Linked DNA regions of Labilibaculum sp. DW002. The protein of the gene in region 2 binds, or shares a complex with, the protein of the main gene of each other region. Links are inferred from orthologs where the notes say so. Each region holds a gene or a part of one and is shown on either strand. Other genes may lie near its edges.

What was found. Proteins that work in one complex are often made in the same cells at the same time.
Region 1: the proteins of metK (region 2) and groL are in contact, whole or in part, in a cryo-EM structure (PDB 8P4O), measured with the Escherichia coli proteins. The link is inferred for Labilibaculum sp. DW002 from one-to-one orthologs.

What each region holds. Positions count from the first base shown.
Region 1 is NZ_JAKJSC010000008.1:139,371-146,838, reverse strand. The notes cover bases 1,490-4,441. They hold groL (chaperonin GroEL), read left to right. Parts: upstream 1,490-2,122; coding sequence 2,123-3,760; downstream 3,761-4,441. Other genes in these bases: L3049_RS19635 (hypothetical protein), read right to left, coding at 3,811-4,434; L3049_RS19645 (co-chaperone GroES), read left to right, coding at 1,800-2,078; secG (preprotein translocase subunit SecG), read left to right, coding at 1,490-1,537. Outside these bases: L3049_RS19660 (LptE family protein), read left to right, coding at 1-171; L3049_RS19655 (hypothetical protein), read left to right, coding at 176-1,189; more of secG, read left to right, coding at 1,196-1,489; L3049_RS19630 (BlaI/MecI/CopY family transcriptional regulator), read left to right, coding at 4,579-4,959; L3049_RS19625 (M23/M56 family metallopeptidase), read left to right, coding at 4,952-6,307; L3049_RS19620 (hypothetical protein), read right to left, coding at 6,333-7,468.
Region 2 is NZ_JAKJSC010000003.1:34,199-41,604, reverse strand. Bases 2,452-5,341 are described here. They hold metK (methionine adenosyltransferase), read right to left. Parts: upstream 4,580-5,341; coding sequence 3,323-4,579; downstream 2,452-3,322. Other genes in these bases: L3049_RS14530 (GxxExxY protein), read right to left, coding at 5,328-5,341; L3049_RS14540 (DM13 domain-containing protein), read right to left, coding at 2,563-2,991. Outside these bases: ileS (isoleucine--tRNA ligase), read right to left, coding at 1-126; L3049_RS14555 (hypothetical protein), read right to left, coding at 345-554; L3049_RS14550 (OsmC family protein), read left to right, coding at 733-1,143; L3049_RS14545 (NAD-dependent epimerase/dehydratase family protein), read left to right, coding at 1,202-2,233; more of L3049_RS14530, read right to left, coding at 5,342-5,705; gliding motility-associated ABC transporter ATP-binding subunit GldA, read right to left, coding at 5,750-6,649; ispG ((E)-4-hydroxy-3-methylbut-2-enyl-diphosphate synthase), read left to right, coding at 6,782-7,406. UniProt on the Escherichia coli protein: Catalyzes the formation of S-adenosylmethionine (AdoMet) from methionine and ATP.

The DNA of each region.
Region 1 (7,468 bases), on a different replicon or contig from region 2:
GTTCGTTTCACAAATGAGAAAGAGCCTGACAATGATTTCGATAAGAGTTTTTCAGCTTTCGCAGATTTTGACAGTACTCAGCAATTAAGTGATGTGGAAGATTCTTTGGTTGAAGAGATATTAGAACAAATTATTGATGATATTTATAATGCAGCGGTTGTAAACTGGTAAGAATATGGATCAAAGTTTATTACAAGATTGGATAAAGAATTCGGGGAATATGGATCGAAATAGTCATCGGGAATTAAAAAATCTGATTGACCAATATCCCTATTTTCAGACGGCTCATCTTCTCTTGTTAAAAAACTTACATGATAACCAGAGCATTCGTTTTAAGGAGGAATTGAGAAATTCAGCCTTATTTATTCCAGACCGCAGACAATTATTTCTGTTGCTTCAGGATCAAATCAAAATTCAATCAAAAACTTCCGAAACTGAAAATCTTCCTCTAGAGGAGGATAAGAAGGCAGAAATAGAGATACAAGATCAAAATGTTGTTGCTGAAGCAAAAGATGGTGAACCTGAAGCAGCAATAGAAGTAAAACAAATTCTTTCAGACGATGATAAATCAGAAGAATTATTCGATTTTTCGGATGATGAAACAGCTGTAGTTTCAGATACGGAAAATACTCTTGATGAAAATGTAGAAGCTGCAAAAGGAGAAATTTTAGAACTTACCGAACCAACAGAAAAGAAAGAGCAGAGTGATTCTGAAATTCTTGTTGCAGAAACAGAAGTATACCATATTGGTTATGGAGGTAATTTTTATACTCTGGATCAGAAATCCAATGAGGATGAAATAGAGTCGAAAGAGCCAAAAGAAAATCATTCCTTTACCGATTGGATGGATGTGGTTGATGTTAATGAAACTTCGGATGAAGAGCAGCAAAATGATCAAAATTCTCGACATGAAAAAGTAAAGAGAGGAATTGATCTTATTGATAATTTTATTCAGAATGATCCTCGAATTGAAAGAAATATTAAAGTAGTTGATAAACAAGAAGATATTTCATTGGACAGTTTAGAGGAAAAAGATAGTTTTATGAGCGAAACTTTAGCAGAGATTTATATTAAACAAAAGCTTTTTGATAAAGCGATATCTGTTTATGAGAAATTAATGTTGAAAAATCCCGAAAAAAATATTTACTTTGCGAGTCAATTGGAAAGAATAGAAAAATTAAAAAAATAGATAAGTATGTTTACCTTTATTTCAGTATTGATCCTTATTGTTTGTGTACTAATGGTTTTAATCGTTTTGGTACAAAACTCAAAAGGAGGCGGATTAGCTTCTAACTTCTCATCATCTAACCAGATTATGGGTGTTAAGAAAACTACAGATTTTCTTGAGAAAGCAACTTGGGTTTTAGCCGGAAGTTTATTAGTACTTTGTATCTTAACAGTAACAACTATTGATCGTGGAGAATTAGATGGTCAAAAGTCACAAATTGAGCAGCAATTACAGGAAACTGAAACTGCTCCTGAAACTCCAGCTTTCCCAACTGAAGCTCCTTCTACAGAAAAGGATACAGCGAAATAAGAAAATATTTTATATCATTGATATAATTAAATGTCAGTATGTCATAACATGCTGACATTTTTTTTGTACCTATATCATTCTGTTTTTCAGTACATTTATTGATTCGCAGAGGGAGAATTGATCATTTATTCTTAATAAAGAAATTAATTAAAGGCAAAAAATAATCTGAATTCTGAAAATATGTCAACGATTTTTGTTTGGCATGGAATATGAAAGGGAAAGGATCTAAAAAAGAAAATAATAACTTAAAATATTTAAAGAAATGGCAGAATTAAAAGGAAAGATTCTTGCGGGCAAAATTTTAGTTGTCCCAATGGCAATAGAAGAAAAAACAGCTAGTGGCATTATTATTCCTGATTCAGCAAAAGAAAAACCATTACAAGGTAAAGTTGTATTGGTAGGTGCTGATAAGAAAGACGAGCCTATGGAACTACAGGCTGGTGATACCGTTTTCTACGGTAAATATGCAGGTACAGAATTGAATATTGATAATGAAGATTATCTATTGATGTCGCAAGCAGATATTCTTTACATTGCTTAATTGCAGTTTTAAATCCAATTAGTTTTAATCATTAATTATTAGAGATGTCAAAAGAAATTAAATTCAATATAGAAGCTCGCGATCTACTAAAAGTAGGGGTTGATGCTTTAGCAAATGCAGTAAAAGTAACTTTAGGACCTAAAGGTAGAAATGTGGTAATCGATCGTAAGTTTGGTGCACCACAAATTACTAAAGATGGTGTTTCTGTTGCAAAAGAGATCGAATTATCAGATCCGGGAGCTAATATGGGTGCTCAAATGGTAAAAGAAGTTGCATCTAAAACAGCTGATGACGCCGGTGACGGTACAACAACTGCAACTGTTTTAGCTCAGTCTATCGTAAATGTAGGTTTAAAGAACGTAACTGCTGGTGCAAACCCAATGGATTTGAAGCGTGGTATTGACAAAGCTGTTGAAGCCGTTGTAGCAAATATCAAATCTCAATCTAACGAAGTTGGTGACAACTACGATAAGATTAAGCAAGTTGCTAAGATTTCTGCAAACAATGATGAGACAATTGGTTCTCTTATTGCAGAAGCAATGGAAAAAGTAAAGAAAGAAGGTGTTATTACAGTTGAAGAAGCAAAAGGTACGGAGACTTACGTAAAAGTAGTTGAAGGTATGCAGTTCGACCGTGGTTATATTTCTCCATATTTCATCACGAATGGTGATAAGATGGAAGCGGATATTGAGAATCCATACATCCTGTTATGTGACAAGAAGATTTCAACGATGAAAGAGTTGATGCCACTTCTTGAGCCTGCTGCGCAAGCTGGTCGTCCACTGATGATTATTGCTGAAGATGTAGAAGGTGAGGCATTGGCTACTTTGGTTGTAAACCGTTTGAGAGGTTCATTAAAAGTTGCTGCTGTTAAGGCTCCGGGTTTTGGTGACAGAAGAAAAGAAATGCTTGAAGACCTTGCTATTCTAACAGGTGGTGTTGTTATTTCTGAAGAAAAAGGGCTAAAGCTTGAACAAGCTACAATTGAAATGTTAGGTCAGTGTGAGAAAATTACAATTGACAAAGAGAACACAACAATTGTAAATGGAATTGGATCTAAGGATGTAATTGATACACGTGTTGCTCAAATTAGAACTCTAATTGAGAATTCTACTTCTGATTACGATAAGGAAAAACTTCAAGAGCGTTTAGCTAAGTTAGCTGGTGGTGTTGCTGTATTGTACGTAGGTGCTGCTTCTGAAATTGAAATGAAAGAGAAGAAAGACCGTGTGGATGATGCTTTAAGTGCAACTCGCGCTGCAGTTGAAGAAGGTATTGTTGCAGGTGGTGGTGTTGCTTACATTCGCTCAATTGCTGCTTTGGAAGGACTTAAAGGAGATAATGAAGATGAGACTGTAGGTATCGAAATCGTGAAACGTGCAATCGAAGAGCCGTTGCGTCAGATTGTTGCTAATGCTGGTGGCGAAGGAGCTGTAGTTGTTGATAAAGTTAAAGCTGGCGAAGCTGACTTTGGATACAATGCTCGTATTGGTGAGTACCAAAACATGATTGAAGCTGGAGTAATCGATCCTGCTAAAGTGTCTCGTGTTGCTCTGGAGAATGCCGCATCTATTGCTGGTATGTTCTTAACAACCGAGTGTGTATTAATCGAAGAGAAAGAAGAAGAAGCTGCAGCTCCTGCAATGCCTCCAATGGGTGGTGGTATGCCAGGTATGATGTAAGAAAATTATATCTATTATATATTAAAAAGGCGACCTTGTGTCGCCTTTTTTTATTGTTTTAAAGCAGGCATTAAGAATCTTTCCTTAATTAATTTTTTGTTCAGTTTTCTACACATGCTATTATACATCGACCCGGTATAATCATATTGGCTTCCCGTAGAGTGAATTTTCCCTACCCAAACAGGCTGCAAACTCTTTGCATCAATTAAATAAGCGTGAAATTCGGCATTAGGACTTTCTGTAGTTCTAATATCTCCATTGCAATTTATTCGTTCGCTTACATTATAATAATATGCTTTTTCATTTATTACAAGAATGGCTTCTGATTCAAATTCATTTAGAGTCATCATGAAATCATTGTAATCAACATCTATATTAACTTTAAATTGATCTTTTGAGTTGGTAAGTATTGTTCTTGAATTTGCAATGGTATTTTTAAGAGAATGCTCCATCAGATTTCTTCTATCCATCGCATCAATATTATTTAAAAAATCTCGGATATAGTTGTTGTAAGTTTCTTCGTTAAATTCCTTTAGTAGGATATCATTAAAAAGTGTAACAACAAAAATCTTCTGGTAATATTCCTTCGGTTTTTCTATGCTTTGATAGGATACATATGAACTTGCACAAGCATTTGAAAGAATAAGGACATATATTATTAGTACGTTTCTCATGATTTGTTATTTAAGATTAAACAAATAGATCTCTTTGTTTATTAGACAGTTTACTGTTGAAATACACGTATTCAAATTTTATATTTATCGCTTATGACTATCAAGATAGTTGCATAACTACAAAAATAGTCATACATTAGCGCCATGAAAGAATTAACCAAGGCGGAAGAACAAATCATGCAATATTTATGGAAGCTTGAAAAAGCTTTCCTAAAGGATATAATCGAGGAATTTCCACATCCAAGACCAGCTTATACAACAATCTCTACGGTTGTTAGGGTTTTGGTTAAAAAGGGAATTATTGGATACAATACGTTTGGGAAAGTAAATCAGTATTATCCATTGATATCAAAAAATGCTTACACTCGCGAATTTATGAAGGGAATGATGAAGAGTTTTTTCAACGATTCGGTTGGGGGATTCACATCCTTTTTTGCTCGCGAACAAGATTTATCTCTTTCAGACTTAGAGGAAATGAAATCACTTATTGAGGAACAAATTCATAATAAGAAGGAAAATGGCTGAATTCGGAATTTATTTATTGGAATGTAGTTTCTGTATGGCCGGATTTTATTTGGTGTACCGATTTTTCTTAGCACAAGATACCTTTGCGACCAGAAATCGAATTTATCTTTTGCTTTCAGCATTAATAGCCATGTTTATTCCTTTGTTGAATTATTCTTTAAATGAGGAAGTGATAACAATTACAAATCAATTTGTATGGGAGCTAGAAAATTCATTTCACAATGAGTTGGTGCAAGTCACAGACTTGGACGAACACTCATCTTCCTTTTCTTTCTTATCACTATTGATTGGTATTTACTTCTTGGGGTTTTCATTTGCTTTACTTCGAATTGCAAAACATGTAGTTCATCTTGTTAATTTAATACAAGCCAATGAAATAAAAATCAGGAATGGGTTTAAAGTTGTATCTGTAAACGAAAATTCTTCGCCGTATTCTTTCTTCGGATACATCTTTTTAAATCCCAAAAACATTACTCAATCGGAACAAAATCATGTTCTTTTGCACGAATCAATACATGCACGACAAGTACATTCTCTTGATTTAATTTTTATAGAGTTGCTAAAAGTATTGTTGTGGTTTAATCCTTTCATTTATTTAATAAAACGATCACTGATCGAAATGCATGAGTATTTAGCCGATAGAGAATGTTTAAAAGAAGGAGTTGATAAAATAAGTTATCAGACTGCACTTTTAAAAAGCGTAGAAAGTCAGATGATGCTTACTTTAACCAGTTCTTTTAATTCATCGTTAACATTAAAAAGAATAAAAATGATTAAAAAAATACATACATCTCAGTTAGCAAATTTAAAGTTATTACTGGCAATACCGGTTCTGTTAATTAGCTTGCTAAGTTTTAGTTTTACAGAAATGCAAGAGCCTACCATTGATGGTAATTTTGAAGCTTACTATCCATCAAATGATATCATTTTTCCGATAAAGCCGGGAAATAAAATCTTCATTTCAGCAGGTTACGGAGAAAGAATTCATCCCATAACGAAAAAGAAAAAATTTCATAAGGGAATGGATGTTGCTGCACCAAAAGGAACACCTATTGTGTCTGTTTTAGATGGTGTTGTGAGAAAAGTAAATGAGAACTTTGAAAAGGGTAAAGGTTATGGACGATTTATAATTGTCGATCATCAAAATGGAATGTCAAGTTTGTACTCCCAAATGGATTCTTATGCCGTAAAGGAAGGGCAAAAGATTTCAAAAGGAGATGTTATTGGTCAAGTTGGTTCTTCTGGAATATCAACAGGACCACATTTGCATTTTGAGTTGAAAAAAGATGGCAAACATGTAAATCCAAAAGATTATTTTAAGATGGATTTATCTGCTTATAAAAGATAAAAAGAAAAGGGATCGTATGATCCCTTTATCTTTTGTGTTTTTCAATTTTTTCCATAATTACTTCTTGAACTGGCCGATTTTGTATTTTTGAATCCAACCAGGAAATGAGATCCAGATATAGAAACGCTCTTTTTTCAAAAGGATCATTGACCCACTTTTGTAATTCCACTCTAGATTTTTTCAATTCATCAGTTAATTGATCTGGGCTTATAGAACTCAATTTTCTTAAGAAACGTAGAATGTATTTTTGGACTTCTTGTAAATCGTCCATTTTTGCAAGGAAACGATAGGTAGAACGGATTTGATATTCTAGCAGTTCTGTATTTTCCAATTCGTAGTGACTAATCAAGTTTAGGATTCTACCGAAACAATGGATGTCACCACGCAAATTTGTATCTCTTACATCCGAAATACGATTTAAATACTTTATTGCCTCTTTGTATTGACCATTGCCAAAATACAAACAAGCTATTTTGTAATAGAAAACCAATGCACGATGGTTGTCCATTCCAAATTTATTTTCCTCTAAGAAATTCTCAATTTTTGGAATTAAATGAATCCCTTTGTCAAAAGTTCCATCCATAAAATGTCGGTTGATCCGATGCATGTAGAGGAACATGTGTAAAAGAATATTTAAGTTCGAGTTGTGCTTGAACTGATCTTCTTTTTCTAACTTTCTAAGCAGGCGCAGATTCTTTTTAAAAGTACTTACGTGATTAGTGTAAAACAGTGCAACCAATACGTTATTTAATCCTTTTAAGTACAAATCTGTATGAATATGTATCATTTCTGGATTCGTTAAAAACAAATCGACCCATTTTTGGGCATACTTATAGCACAATAAAAAATCTTGCACAATTAAATAGTACCACACGTAAGATTGATACAAATACAACTTCTCAAAGAAACTTAAGGATTGAATGTCGTGTGAACGCAGGTTGGTATTGAAAAATTCTTGAACCATCAATAAATCTTTCTCATTTCGTACATATCCAACTTTAAGGTATAAGCCATAAAGGCGAATCGACATGTTAGAGAAAAAGACAACACCGTCCATCGTTTTACTGATTTCAGTTGCTTCTCGGGTAATCTCTTCGGCTCTGTTCTCAATACTTTTGGTAATGTATTGAGATTCAATCAATTTTTCGAATTGGATGATCT
Region 2 (7,406 bases):
AGATGGATTTCCTTCACGAGTTTCTAAACTCTTGTCGAAAGTCTTGTTTTCTTCCCATTCCTTTAAGACATCTTTATTGATCTGTGAAAGATCTAAGTTCTTGTAATCTGGAAATTTTGTGCTCATTTATATGTAATATTTATCTAGAATTCGTCAAAAAGTTCACAAATATAGAAAAAATACAAGACATGATGATCATAGTGATTGCAGAATCAAGGGTATAAGTACAATTTTATCGACACATAAAAGCAGATTGTTCTCGCTAGAATTCCGATTGCTTATAATTCGAAATTTTTAAATTTAATTAGGTTTTAATTTGAAAGAAAATTGCAAAGATTTACAAGCTATTTTATAAATGTTAGCTTCTGTTTTATCTTATCTGAAAATTTATAGATTTTATCAAGAAGAAGTAAAATGCTTACAGTTAAACCTACAATTATATTTTTCTCAATTTTGACCCAATCATATATCCAAAATTCAAAAGCTGTTGTAACAATCGCAAAAACCACACTAAAAATTAGTACGAATATGATATTCTCTTTTGTTCTATTCATTTGTTTAATTATTATGTTGATTTATATAAAGCTTTAACAGTCTGATCTCAAAAAAAGGTGACAGATAAATATTTTTTTTTGTGTTTATCCACATCATGCTATTTGTAAGTTTAATGGTAAAGCGTAAATTCACAAAACAAAATATACATTGATACTTTTCACTAAACACAAAAACAACATGACAACAGTAAAAACAACTTACTTAGGCGATCTAAGAACAGAAAATATTCACTTACAATCGGGAAATAAGATTTATACCGATGCTCCTATTGATAATCAAGGGAAAGGCGAAGCTTTTTCTCCAACAGATTTAATGGCAACCTCATTCGGTTCATGTATTATGACCATTATGGGAATTGTTGCTCGCGATAACAATATCGACATTGTAGGAACTGAGCTGAACATTACTAAAATAATGGAGAGTGATCCAAGAAGAGTTTCGGAAGTTATCGTAGAGTTCAATTTTCCTGATAAAAGTTATACTGCCGAAGAAAAACAAATTATTGAAAATGTAGCCGGAACCAGTCCAGTGCCATTGAGCGTATCAACTCAAATGATACAAACCATAAAACTGAATTGGGCGAAATAGCTTTTCGATGTTAACTTTACATCCCTTACAGGATACTACTTATTTTAAATAATCTTCCATGATTTTAGTTACCGGTGGAACAGGCCTTGTTGGCTCACATTTACTATTCGATTTGCTTTCGAAAGGAAAAAAGGTTCGTGCATTGAAACGCAAGAGCAGCAACATTGAGATGGTACGTACAACTTTTGCTTACTATTCCGAAAAAGCAGATGAGCTTTTTAATAAAATTGAATGGTTCGATGGAGATATGTTAGATCCTTTTTCTTTGGAAGATGCGCTTAAAGGAATCAAAGATGTTTACCATTGTGCTGCTTTGGTCTCCTTTAAAAAAGACGATCATAAAAACATGCAGGATATTAATATTGAGGGAACTCGCAACCTGGTAAATGCTTGTTTAGATGCTGATATCAGAAAATTTTGCATGGTAAGTTCTATTGCTGCATTAGGTTCTCCGGAAGAAGGTGAAGATACGGTAAGTGAAAATACGGCTTGGAGTCCTGAAGAAAAACGATCAGGTTATTCGATTAGTAAATTTAATTCGGAACTGGAAGTTTGGCGTGGCATTGAAGAAGGATTAAGCGCAGTAATCGTAAATCCATCGATTATTTTGGGACCAGGGCAATGGAACAAAGGCAGTTCTCAACTTTTTAGTACGGTTGCCAAAGGTTTAAAATACTATACCAAAGGAATTACCGGCTATGTTGATGTTCAAGATGTGAGCCGTTCGATGCATGAATTAATGGAAAGTAAGATTGAAAATGAGCGCTTTATCCTTAATGGTGACAATTGCTCTTTCGAATTCATCTTTAAGACCATTGCAAAACAGCTTGGAATTGAAGGACCAACAAGATATGCAAACAAAAAAATGACTGGGTTAGCTTGGAGAGTAGCATTTCTAAAAAGAATCTTTTTGTTTAAAGAACCTGGTTTTACCAAAGAAAATGCACGATCGGCACATCATGTGAAATACTATTCTAATCAGAAAATTAAAGAAGCATTGGGTTTTGAGTTCATTCCAATTGAAAAGAGCATTAAGGATACCTTAATACATTACCCTATTGAGGCAAAAATTAAAAAAACTGAAAAATAAAATGAATAGAAAATTTAAAATATTCATATCAATAATAATAGGAATTATTATCACAAATCTAATACAATTGCCTCTTCCAGAATACTTAATTAAATCTGATGTAATGATTAAAAGTGTTCTGCTTAGTTTTGTATGGTTTATGATATTTGTTGGGCTTGCTTACCTTTCTTTTCAAGTATTAAGCAGAAAAAAACAAGTGTAATCAAAAAATAAAATCATTTATTCGAAAATAAGTCTCTTTACTGTCAGCTTATTTCAGGACTGGACGCAAACTAAAAAAAGCCAGATCCTAAGATCTGACTTTACTGTTTTTAATTGTTTTAACTCGTTTATGGCAACACGGCATGTCCGAAACTTACTTTAAAGTCGACACACCAAACAATAACGTATTTTAAGCTTTCCAAATCGGTTCCAGTAGGAATACTGTACTGATAATCTCCATCAAGACCTTTTAATTCACCAAGAGAAACGTAGGTTTCTGCAGTTAAATCGCTAGCTAAATAGAGCTCTAACAAAGGTCCATCGTCCGATTTAAAATCGGTTAATGATAGTGTTGAGCCATCTTCACTAATGCTTGCGGTTCCTGATGTTGGATGAGCATCGGAAACAAAATTAGCTGTTGTTGTTTCTTCTTCTTCCATCATGTTTTCCTGATCATTGGGAATTTCAACCATTTCTTCCATTTCATCGATCATATCCCCGCTGCTTGAACAGGCTGTAAACAAAAGCAGTGCAATATATAAATACCAATTTTTCATACCTTAGATCTTAAATAAATACTAATTGTGTTTTTAAAGAGTTCTTTGAATAATAAAAGACTTTCTTATCTGAAATTAGCGATTAAAATACGATTATACAAGTAAGTATCTAATATTTAGGACGAATGATACGATCTTAAGTATGAATAATGCTATTTTTTGGCTTAGGGATTATAGTGGAAACCCCGCAATGAGGAACGAATGAGGAGTTGAAACGGAAAGCCCGACCCGAAGGGGAAGCCCCAAATAAATTTTTTTGAGTTGAATTATCGGCATAAAAAAAGCCATTTCAAATAAATGAAATGGCTAATAATCAATTTTTTAATCGATTTTAAAGCTTAAAAGCTTCTTTTACTTTCTCGATATAGTCTAGTTTCTCCCATGTGAAAAGCTCTACTTCCATTGTCTTATCTTCGAAATAAGGCGAAGCAAATGTTTTCGTAACAGTACGAGGCGTACGTCCCATATGACCATAGGCAGCAGACTCTTCGTAAATAGGGTTACGTAGCTTTAAACGTTGCTCAATAGCAGCAGGGCGAAGGTCAAAAATCTCAGCAATTTTATCAGCAATTTCGCCATTGCTTAACTCAACATTCTTTTTGCCATAAGTTTCAACAAAGATACCTACAGGCTGTGCCACACCAATAGCATACGACAATTGAACCAAAATTTCATCGGCTACACCAGCAGCAACAAGGTTTTTTGCAATATGACGAGAAGCGTAAGCCGCAGAACGGTCTACCTTTGAAGGATCTTTACCCGAGAATGCACCACCACCGTGAGCACCTTTTCCACCATAAGTGTCAACAATAATCTTACGACCAGTAAGCCCCGTGTCACCATGAGGGCCACCAATCACGAATTTCCCTGTTGGGTTAACGTGAAGGATAAAATCTGCATCGAAGAAAGCCTGAACACGTGCTGGCAACATGTTAATCACACGAGGGATTAGGATATTGCGAACATCGTCTTTAATCTTAGCCAACATGCTCTCATCATCAGGACCAAAATCGTCGTGCTGAGTAGAAACGACAATGGTATGCACACGCTTAATGCTGTCATTATCGTTATACTCAATAGTTACCTGTGATTTTGAATCAGGACGTAGGTAAGTCATTTCTTTACCTTCGCGACGAATAGCCGCCATCTCGATTAACAAACGGTGTGACAGGTCAAGAGATAAAGGCATATAGTCGTCAGTCTCCTTACTAGCGTAACCAAACATCATCCCTTGATCACCCGCTCCCTGGCTCATTGGATCTTCACGATCTACACCACGATTAATGTCATCCGATTGCTCGTGAATAGCCGTTAACACACCACATGATGTGCCATCGAATTGGTACTCGCTTTTGGTATAACCAATACGGTTGATTACCTGACGAGCCACATCTTGAGCATCGATATAAGTTTTGGTTTTTACTTCTCCAGCTAAGATAACCTGTCCTGTTGTTACCATAGTTTCGCAAGCTACTTTCGAGTTAGGATCGAAAGCTAAAAATTTGTCCAATAAAGCATCTGAAATTTGATCAGCAACTTTGTCTGGATGTCCTTCTGAAACGGATTCAGATGTAAATAAATATCCCATAATTTAAATAATAATTAGTTGTGATGTCGATATTATTAAACGAATTAATAAATCGACAAGCGTTGTTGTTTAAGTCCGCTAAGTAAATAGCGGAGTACACGATACGGGAAAGCAATGGTTGGTTGTCTAGGTGCAGAAAAGCACATAGTTCACCATTTAGCATTTTTTTCTGTGGTCGCAAGCAGCCAAATCTTTCCACTTAATTCGAGGCAAAGGAAATGATTATTTTGGAAAGAAACAAAACTAAACTCTTGGTTTTACAACATTTTAACAAATGCTTGATCTGAAAAACAGGGACTTCCAAGCCAATAAAGAGCTACAAGTCTTTATTGTAGTGGAGATTTCTATTTTTGTAAGAGAGAACACATAAAATTATTTCACACAAGGTAAAATCAATCCATATCAGATTTCTTTACCACCGAGAGCACGAAAGGTAACAGAGGAAGAGCAAGACTTAGAAAAAAAAGACTTATTTTTTTTCTCTGTGATACTCTGTGGGACTCGGTGGTAGAATCATTTTACACAATGTAATCTAACTAACAATTCTTTTCTTCCACCACAGAGGGCACTGAGGCGCACAGAGGATTTACATTACCGAAAGAAATAAATACTGAATACGAACAAAGAATTACAAAGGGAAACCTAAATCTAACTTTTTCTCGGTGACACTCTGTGTAGCTCAGTGGTAGATATTTTTTTTAATGAAATGGAACTACTTTTTAATTTTTAAATACATAGCACAGAGATGTTAATACCCATTAATAACTCTCTTAATGCCGTACTTTAGTTTTTCAACATTGAAATTAATCATCAAACCAATTCGTTTATCAGCCAATTTTAGATAGGTAAGTGTTTGTGCTAAATGAATATCCTTAAAGGAAACAATAGATTTTAATTCTACCACAACCTGATCTTCAACAAATAAATCAATACGATATCCACAATCTAATTTTACTTCATCGTAAATTAATGGCAAGGCTTTTTCTTTTTCAACTTTTAAGCCAGCCTTTAATAGTTCATAATACAGGCATGCACTATACGCTGATTCTAACAATCCAGGCCCAAGCTTAGAGTGCACTTTCATTGCAGCCTTAATTATTTTCTGAGTAATTTGATCTTCTTTCATATTGTTTATTTTGTAAAATTAAATTTACATCAAAACAATTTAAATCAAACTGTTAATTCGTGGAAAATGTCTTCCAGATTTTTCGATTGGGTGTTCATTTCAAGGATTATGAGGTTTTTGGAAACCGCAAATTCAAAAATATCTTTTCGGATATCCTCATTAGAAACAATTGAGAAACGATTCTCTCCTAAAGACTTGTAATTATCTATCCCAGCAATTTCGCTTAGCAGTTCTGATGGAAATTCGGTTGCGAATTCGACTTCCACAATTTTAGCTTCTTTTCGATTGCTTAGAAAATCAATATCTCGATCGGCAACCAACTGACCTTTGTTTACAATTAACACTCGCTTACAACAAGCTTCAACTTCTTGCATAATATGAGTTGATAACATCACCGTTTTTTCTCTGCCAACTTCCTGAATCAAGTTTCTGATTTCGATTAATTGATTGGGATCCAAGCCGGTTGTTGGTTCATCTAAGATTAGCACTTTAGGATCGTGAATTAATGCCTGTGCAATTCCTACTCTCTGGCGATATCCTTTCGAAAGAGATGCAATTTTTTTGTTCTGTTCTAAGCCCAAGCCTGTCAATTCAACCATTTCAGCAATTCGCTTCGCTTTCGATTTTCCTAGCTTGTAAATGGATGCTACATGATCTAGATATTCTTTCACGTACATTTCTAAATACAGCGGATTGTGCTCTGGCAAATAGCCAATTTGTCTTTTTATATCAAGAGAATCAGTACTTACACTCAAGCCATTTACCTCTACCAAACCTGAACTTTGCGGAATGTAACCGGTAATTATTTTCATCATTGTGGATTTTCCAGCACCATTTGGCCCTAAAAATCCGACAATTTCGCCCTGTTTAATTTCAAAACTCAAATTATCCAAAGCCTTTTGCTTTCCGTATAACTTGCTTACTTCCTGAACCTTTATTGACATTGAAATGTATTTTAAACTACTAATCTGAGGTTGAATTTAATCATTCTTCCGTTCTTTTTATGAGAAATCCGTAATTCGTAATTAATAATTCATAATTAGCTACCTTTGTACTTCTAAATTAAAACCAAGGAAATGAGTCTCTCAAATCATCAACTTTTTTGTAAAGATCTGTTTAACTACTCTCGTCGTAAATCGTCTGAATCTTTAATTGGAACTACTGCCTTAGGCGGTAACAATCCGATTCGCATTCAATCGATGACCAATACCGATACCAATAATATTGAAGCCAGTGTAGAGCAATCGATTCGAATGATTGAATCGGGAGCAGAATATGTTCGCCTTACTACTCAAGGCACAAAAGAGGCCGAGAACCTTAAATTTATTAAAGAGGAATTGGTAAAAAGAGGCTATAACACGCCTTTGGTTGCTGATATTCATTTCAATCCGGCAGCAGCCTTAATTGCTGCCAAATATGTCGATAAGGTTCGTATCAATCCTGGAAACTTTGTTGATAAAAGAGCTGATTTTGCAAATCCAGGATATGGAGATGTAAAGTATCAGGAAGATTTAGAAAAAATACGAGACAAATTTATTCCACTAATTCGTCTGTGCAAAGAACACAATACGGCAATTAGAATTGGAACCAATCACGGCTCTTTATCGGATCGAATCATGAGTCGATATGGCGATACGCCAAGAGGAATGGTAGAGGCAACGCTAGAATTTTTACGAATCTGTAAAGAACAAAACTTTCCGA